DNA from 2 places in the Rhizobium sp. RHZ01 genome. Region 1 is predicted to be linked to the other one. Evidence: riboswitches for the same ligand, from Rfam matches in the RefSeq annotation. Region 1 holds a riboswitch; the other holds the start of a gene.
The links. A riboswitch is a leader RNA that binds a small molecule or an ion and turns the genes downstream of it on or off. The one in region 1 is predicted to bind FMN.

Region 1 (4,084 bases):
CGATGAAGAAGGCGAAGAAGTCCAACCCGCTCTTCCTGCTCGATGAAATCGACAAGATGGGCCAGGATTTCCGTGGCGATCCGTCGTCGGCTCTGCTCGAGGTGCTGGATCCGGCTCAGAACTCGACCTTCATGGATCACTACCTGGAAGTCGAATACGACCTGTCGGACGTGATGTTCATCACGACGGCGAATACGCTGAACATTCCGGCACCTTTGATGGACCGCATGGAAGTCATCCGAATCGCCGGTTACACCGAAGACGAAAAGCGCGAAATCGCCAAGCGGCACCTGCTGCCGAAGGCCATCAAGGAACATGCGCTGCAGCCGAATGAATTCTCGGTCAGCGACGATGCCCTGATGGCGATCAGCCAGCAGTACACCCGCGAAGCTGGTGTTCGCAACTTCGAACGCGAATTGATGAAGCTCGCCCGCAAGGCGGTCACCGAGATCATCAAGGGCAAGACGAAGTCTGTTCATGTGACGGCCGAAAACATCGACGACTACCTGGGCGTTCCGCGCTTCCGCCACGGCGAAGCAGAGCGCGAAGATCAGGTCGGCGTGGTAACGGGCCTGGCCTGGACGGAAGTCGGCGGCGAACTGCTGACGATCGAAGGCGTCATGATGCCGGGCAAGGGTCGCATGACCGTGACCGGCAACCTGAAGGAAGTCATGAAGGAATCGATTTCCGCAGCGGCATCCTATGTCCGCTCGCGCGCCGTCGATTTCGGCATCGAGCCTCCGCGCTTCGACAAGAGCGACATCCACGTGCACGTACCGGAAGGTGCGACGCCGAAGGATGGTCCGTCGGCCGGTGTTGCCATGGCAACCGCGATCGTCTCGATCATGACCGGCATCCCGGTCGACAAGAACGTGGCGATGACGGGTGAAATCACCCTTCGCGGTCGTGTTCTGCCGATCGGCGGCCTCAAGGAAAAGCTGCTCGCAGCGCTTCGCGGTGGCATCAAGAAGGTGCTGATTCCGGAAGAAAACGCCAAGGATCTGGCGGAGATTCCGGATAACGTGAAGAACAACATGGAGATCATCCCGGTGTCCCGCATGGGCGAGGTGATTAAGCATGCGCTGGTCCGCAGACCGGAAGCAATCGAGTGGGATGGCACGGTGGAAACGCCCGTCATCGCGACGGTCGAAGGGCTCGACGAAACGGGTGCAACCATAGCTCACTGAGCTTTGTTTGCCACATTCGTGCCCAATTGCTTAAAAACCCTGAAAAGGCTGGCGTTTTCGCCAGCCTTTTTTTGTGAAATTGGCACACGGGTGCTTGCATTTCCTTGATTTGCAGGCTCTTTGGGGTGCGGCGGGCCTGATGAACTCTATTCTGCGCCTGGCTTATAGATTTGAGTCGTTTCGAACCATTTAGAAAGGGGTGGAAACATGAACAAGAATGAACTCGTGTCCGCAGTTGCCGAAAAGGCAGGACTCTCGAAGACCGACGCTGCTTCCGCGGTTGATGCTGTTTTCGAAGTCGTCCAGGCTGAACTGAAGGGCAAGGGCGACGTTCGCCTCGCTGGTTTTGGTAGCTTCACCGTCTCCCATCGCGCAGCCACGAAGGGCCGCAACCCGTCCACCGGCGCAGAAGTCGATATTCCGGCTCGCAACGTGCCGAAGTTCACGCCCGGCAAGGGCCTGAAGGACGCCGTCAACGGCTGATATGAATTTACTTGGCGGCCGGGCAACGAGACCGGCGGCACAAGTTTCGAAGGGTTCGGCCACGGCCGAACCCTTTTTGCTTTTCGCGGCCTTGTCGGCACGCGCGGCATGTCATACGAAATGACCGTTCTCAGGGCGGGGTGAAAGTACCTACCGGCGGTAAAGGCCTTGGCCCCAGCCCGCGAGCGCCTTTTGGTCGTGTGCCGAGAGGGTCAGCAGATCCAGTGCAATTCCGGAGCCGACGGTTACAGTCCGGATGAAAGAGAATGAGCGGAGCGGGCGAGGGTGGATTCTGCCCTCGCTGCGGTATCGCGCTCATGCGTCCTGATTTGTGTTGGTTTCGGAAAGAAAGACATGAATCAGACTTCCCCTACGTTTTCCGCTTCGCGAGCAATGGTCGGTGCTGCCTGATGATTGCCGCGGGCATCGCCTTCTCTATCCTCAATATCGTCACGCAATGGCTGACGATGAAGCTCGCTTTCCTCTCGGCCTCGGCAGCCTTCTGGCAATATGCCTTTGCCCTGGTGTTCTCGCTGCCCTTTCTCTGGCGCGCCGGTCTTGGGGCAATGAGAACGCGTTATCACTGGCGTCATGTTGTACGAGTCGCCTTGGCTGCCTTTGGGGGTAACGACCTGGGTCGCGGGGCTTGCGCAAGTACCCATCTGGCAGGCGATTGCGCTGGTAATGACGTCTCCGTTCTTCATCATCATGGGCGCACGCATCTACCTTGGTGAGTATATCGGCCCTGCGCGATGGGCCGCGACCGCAACCGGTTTCCTGGGAGCGATGATCATCCTGCAGCCCTGGTCGGACAGCTTCAGTTGGGCGGCGCTCCTGCCGATCCTCTCGGCCCTTCTCTGGGGCGCCTCTTCGTTGATCACCAAGAGCCTTACCGGAGTCGAGCGACCGGAGACCATCACCGTTTGGCTGCTCGCGCTCCTCACGCCGATCAACGGCGGATTGGCGCTAGCGGCTGGCTTCGACATTCCGACCGGCTTGACGCTCCTGCTTTTCGTTGCGGCGGGCCTCCTGACCGTGATGGCGCAGTATTTTCCTGACGTTAGCCTATTCGGCAGCCGATGCCGCTTACATTCAGCCATTCGACGATCTCAAGCTGCCGCTCAACGTGTTCGCCGGCTGGCTGGTCTTCGGCTATGCGCCGACCGGCTATCTGTGGTTGGGCGCGGTGCTGATCCTTGGGGCATCGCTCTTCATCATGCGGAACGAAATGAAGAAGGAGCGGGAGACCCGCTAGCGCGTTCAAAATATGACATCGGTGTCATCCCGGTGTCATGCCCATCCCCCAGAAAAACCTTGTGTGAACTCATGGGGGATTTCATGACAACTGTATCGCGCAAGACAGTGCTCGTTGCGGCGCTCCTGGCGACGGCCGCGTTTCCGGCCGCCGCAGAGCCCGTTTTCAATCGTATCGCAACCTTTCCGGTGGCATCCAACCTGCCACAGGAGAAAGACAAGCTCTCGGCCACTTCGGCGGAAATCATCACGGCTACCGACGACGGCATGACGCTGATCTATAGCGACAGCCCACTCGGAGCGATTGGTTTTGTCGATATCTCAGACGCCAAGGCTCCGAAGGCCGGGGGCGCGCTGATGATGGACGGCGAGCCGACATCCGTGACATCAACCGCCGGAAAGGCGCTCGTTGCCGTCAATACGTCGAAGAGCAAGGCAAAGCCTTCTGGGCGTCTCGCGATCGTCGACGTTGCCACCAAGAAGATCGAGAACGCATGCGACCTTGGGGGGCAGCCGGATTCGATCGCACTCAACAAGGACAAGACGCTCGGCGCGATCGCGATCGAAAACGAGCGTGACGAAGAGGTGAACGACGGCAAGATTCCGCAGATGCCGGCAGGCGACCTTGTCGTGTTCCAGGTCAAGAACGGCGCGGTCGATTGCGGTTCGATCAAGCACGTGATGCTGACTGGACTGGCGGGCATCGCACCCGAAGATCCGGAGCCGGAATTCGTCTCCTTCAACGACCAGAACGAGATCGCCCTGACCCTGCAGGAAAACAACGAGATCGTCATTATCGACGCGGCGACCGCAACGGTAAAGGCGCACTTCCCTGCGGGCAGCGTCGATCTCGCGGGTATCGATACCAAGCGCGACGGCGCGCTGAGGTTCACCGGCGAACTCAAGGGCGTGTTGCGCGAGCCCGACGCCGTGAAGTGGCTGGACAACGACCGTCTGGTCGTTGCGAACGAAGGCGACTATCAAGGCGGCTCGCGCGGCTTCACGATTTTCGACAAGACCGGAAAGGTACTTTACGAATCCGGTGCCTCGTTCGAACGCGCTGTCGCCAATATCGGCCACTATCCGGACAAGCGCTCTCCCGCCAAGGGTGTTGAGCCGGAAGGCTTGGAGGTCGCGACCTTCGGCGGCCAGAAATACAT
Region 2 (4,084 bases), on a different contig from region 1:
TCCCGGGCCGACAGGCAAATTGATTCCCGTTCTACCTATTTCTTGACCAAGGACTTCATCACCATCGTCCACTCCCCTCGGTTCGGCTTGCACGACGGCGTTATGCTTCCGAGAGTCACTTTCAGAGAACCTAGCCTCGCTTCCGGCCATCAGGTCATCGAGTTCTTGTATCCAGAGGTAATATTTCTCCCGCAAAGGATGGTCGTCGGCCAACGAAGTCAGCTTTGTTTGCGCTAAGCGCTTTTTATCTCGATGCAATCGGGTATCGATTCTCACTGTCCATCAACCTCGCTATGGAGAAGCAGAACATACAGTGAACATTGGCGGCGGTAAAGCTTGAGTCTTGAGCGGATAGTTCAAAAGAATCCGACTCCCTGATTTTCTCTGCGGAAGTCGACGGCAACCCAAAGCTACGGCTAGGGCTGCTGCAGCGGGCGCTAAAGGGCTTTATCTTTCAGACGACAACAACAAGCTCGTGTCGGATGCTGGTCCGGCCACACCGAAATCACTTGGTCCGCTTGACTCCATACCCGCTATAACGCGCAAGCAGTTGCTTTAATTGCTCATTCTGCAATAGCAGTTTTTGAGCCAATTGAGATCTGAGCTCAGTTATTTCGCCATCCAGGTCTAACGCTACGGCCGAAAACGTGTCGGCGACCGACCCACCCTTGGATGTATTAGCCTTAGTAGCCACGGCGGTGCGAGACTTGGCGTTTTTTAGCCGCCTAAAGACCAACGGGAAGGGAGCGTCCCGTAAAAAGCTATCCGATGGCGGACATGTCGCACGCAGCCGTACTTTGCTACCCGTCCGTCGGCTGACGTCCATCTTTAGCTTCGGCGCGATTCCCCAATGGAAATCGCGCCTGCAATTCCGAAAATCATGCGGCCTTGGAAGACAGGCTGGACGTTCTATACGCGATGAGATCTTCGATCGTGATTAGGTGGAGACCGTGTCTTTCAGCAAACACTTCCAGCTCGGGTAGCCGAGCCATCGTTCCGTCGTCGTTTGCCACTTCGCAGATCACCCCCGATGGTGAAAGACCAGCAAGCCGGGCAAGATCTACCGCCGCTTCCGTGTGGCCCGGACGAGAGAGAACGCCGTTTGGATGGGCTCTCAGCGGGAAGATATGTCCTGGTCGTGCAAAATCCTCGGGACGAGAGCCGTCGGTGACGAGGGCCCGAACGGTCGCTGCGCGATCGGCAGCAGAAATCCCGGTTGTTGTTTCTGGGATATAGTCCACGGACACAGTGAACGCTGTTTTGAGCACTTCAGTATTGCGCGGAACCATCAGGGGAATATCGAGCTCGTCGAGCCTTTCGCCTTCCATCGCAACGCAGATGAGACCACGCGCGTTGTTCATCATGAACGCGATCGATTGAGGAGTGATTGCTTGGGAGGCAATCACGAGATCCCCTTCGTTTTCACGATCGCGGTCATCGACAACAACGACGATCTCGCCACGCGCAATCGCGGCGATCGCATCATCAATCTTGGAAATTGCCATTCTCTTCTGCCTTTCAAGGGTTGCCGCGGTGAGCGGCGAGCATGGCCTTTAACAGCCACAATTTTCCCTTGGGCGAACAAGCATACAAGTCGTCGTCAAACACGACGACTCCTGCGTTGCTCTCTTCCATCCGGACTATGACCGTCGGCTCCGGCATCTCACCGGATCTGCTGACCCTTCGCTTTCGCGAAGGCGCTCGCGGGCTCCGAGTTGCCTCGATACCGCCGGTGGGGAATTACACCCCGCCCTGAGAACATGCGTAACATAGACATTCACTGCATCAGTCCGCAAGAGCAACGTCGCGATAAACTGGCGAAAACTCCCTTCCCGCTATAAACGCACCGTTCCTCATTGTCGAACGGGACTAGGACATGATCAAGCCACCATCAACATTGATCGTCTGGCCGGTGATGTAGGTAGCATCGTCGCTGGCAAGGAAGGTGACGAGGCCAGCGACGTCCTCGCCCGACCCAGCACGCTTCATAGGGATGCCTTCGACCCATTCCTTCATCAGTTCTCCAGGGCCATAATTGCCAAGCAGCTTGCCCCAAGCCTGATCGTTGTAGGCCCACATATCTGTCTCGATGATGCCCGGGCAGAAGGCGTTCACGGTGATGTTTTCCTTTGCGACTTCCTTGGCGAGACTTTGAGTGATGCCAACAACGCCCATCTTTGAAGCAGCATAGTGTGGGGTGAAGATAAAGCCGTCGCGTGCCTGACCCGACGCCGTATTGATGATACGTCCACCGCGCCCATGCTTGCGCATCCGCATAATCGCTTCCTGGGCACACAGGAAGACACCCTTGGTGTTAACTGCCAGAACCTTGTCCCATTCGCCTTCGGTCATATCCTCGATACGGGCAATGGTAATGACACCCGCGTTCTGAATGGATACGTCGATCGTGCCAAATTCCTTTTCCGCTGCGTCATAGAGTGCCTTAACGCTGGCCTTATCTGTCACGTCTCCGACAAACGAGATAGCTTTGCCACCGTCCGCCTTGATCTGCTCAGCGACGGCATGGACCGAGTCTTCGTTGGCGGAAACCACGAGGTTGGCTCCTTCTCGCGCGAACCGCTTGGCAATTGCAGCACCAATACCGCGGCTTCCGCCGGTGATGACGACGGTTTTGTTTTCGAAGCGTCTCATAGTCTTTCCTTCTAATTGTCTGACGATGTTGAAGCTCAAAGAGGCAGCCGAAATTCCTCAGGCCGTCTTCAGGAGGCGGCCAGAATGATCTCGGCGAAATCTGCAGCCTTCAATGATGCGCCTCCGACCAAGGCTCCGTTCACGTTGGCGATCCTGAGGATATCGGCAGCATTTGAAGCCTTTACCGAACCCCCATAGAGGATTCTCACCTTGCGACCGTCCTCGCCAAGACGCTCTTCCAGCATGCGCCTGATGGAAGCATGGATCTCTTCGATCTGCTCCAAGGTCGGAATAAGGCCAGTTCCTATCGCCCAGACGGGCTCGTATGCGATTGCAATGTTGGAGCTTGAGGCACCCGCCGGAATTGACCCACGCAGCTGCCCATCGATGATCTCAACCGCCCTTCCCTCGTCGCGCTCACTGCGGGTCTCACCCACGCAAATGATTGCCGTCAGTCCGGCCTTGTGAGCCGTAGTCACCTTGCTGGAAACCGTAGTGTCGGTTTCATGATGTAAGACGCGACGTTCGGAGTGGCCGATAATGACGAAGCGAGCACCCACATCAGCAACCATTTCCGCTGAGACATCCCCAGTATACGCACCTGAAATATGCGCGTGGCAGTCCTGGGCGCCGATTGCAATGTTCGAACCATTGGATCGCACAGAAGCCTTTTCGATCAGCGTGAAGGGCGGGCAGACGACGATATCGCACGCCGCCGTGCCCGTTATTCCCTTCAGCGCCTCGATCTCAGCCAGGGAGGAAGCGAGACCGTTCATTTTCCAGTTGCCTGCTATAAGCTTTCTCATCGCATCACCAGCAGCAGAAGCCACCGTCGACGAGGAGATCGACGCCGGTGACGAAACTCGCGGCATTCGACAGCAGGAACACGGCTGGACCTACCATCTCATCGACCGTTGCCATGCGCTGCATCGGTGTCTGCTCCTCAAAGAGCTTTGTCTGATGAACCATCTCCGGGCGCGTGTTCATAGGCGTCGCAGTGTAGCCAGGCGAAATCGTGTTGACGCGAATCCCGCGCTCAACCCATTCCATCGCCAACGACTTCGACATATGAATCACGCCTGCTTTGGAGGCGTTGTAGTGTGCCTGGCTCAGTCCCCGGTTGACGATCACGCCAGACATGGACGCGATGTTGACAATGGCACCTCGCCCGTTCTTCAGCATCGCGCGAGCCTCGGCCTGGCAGGAAAGAAAGACGCCCTTGAGGTTGATGTCCATCAACGTCTGGTACTGGTCCTCCTCCATCTCTTCCGCGGGATTGGCGTTGGCTATACCAGCCGCATTGACAGCAAGTTCCAATGGGCCCAGTTCAGCCTCTGTCCGCGCAACAGCGTCGCCGAGAGATGATCTGCTGGTGACGTCGGCCGCGATTTGTAGTGAGCGCCGACCGGCAGCCTGAATGAACTTGGCTGTA

Region 2: it holds a riboswitch for FMN, as region 1 does, so the genes downstream of both, ribB (3,4-dihydroxy-2-butanone-4-phosphate synthase) here and IB248_RS20305 (DMT family transporter) in region 1, are expected to answer to the same signal.

Annotation. Positions count from the first base shown of each region.
Region 1 is NZ_JACUZZ010000020.1:48,769-52,852, forward strand. It holds gene lon (endopeptidase La) at 1-1,187, shown strand, start outside; gene hupB (DNA-binding protein HupB) at 1,395-1,670, shown strand; FMN riboswitch at 1,793-1,942, shown strand; partial or broken gene IB248_RS20305 (DMT family transporter) at 2,025-2,925, shown strand; gene IB248_RS20310 (esterase-like activity of phytase family protein) at 2,997-4,084, shown strand, end outside.
Region 2 is NZ_JACUZZ010000001.1:584,660-588,743, reverse strand. It holds gene ribB (3,4-dihydroxy-2-butanone-4-phosphate synthase) at 879-1,505, opposite strand; FMN riboswitch at 1,620-1,764, opposite strand; gene IB248_RS02695 (glucose 1-dehydrogenase) at 1,870-2,652, opposite strand; gene tpiA (triose-phosphate isomerase) at 2,721-3,458, opposite strand; gene IB248_RS02685 (SDR family oxidoreductase) at 3,463-4,084, opposite strand, start outside.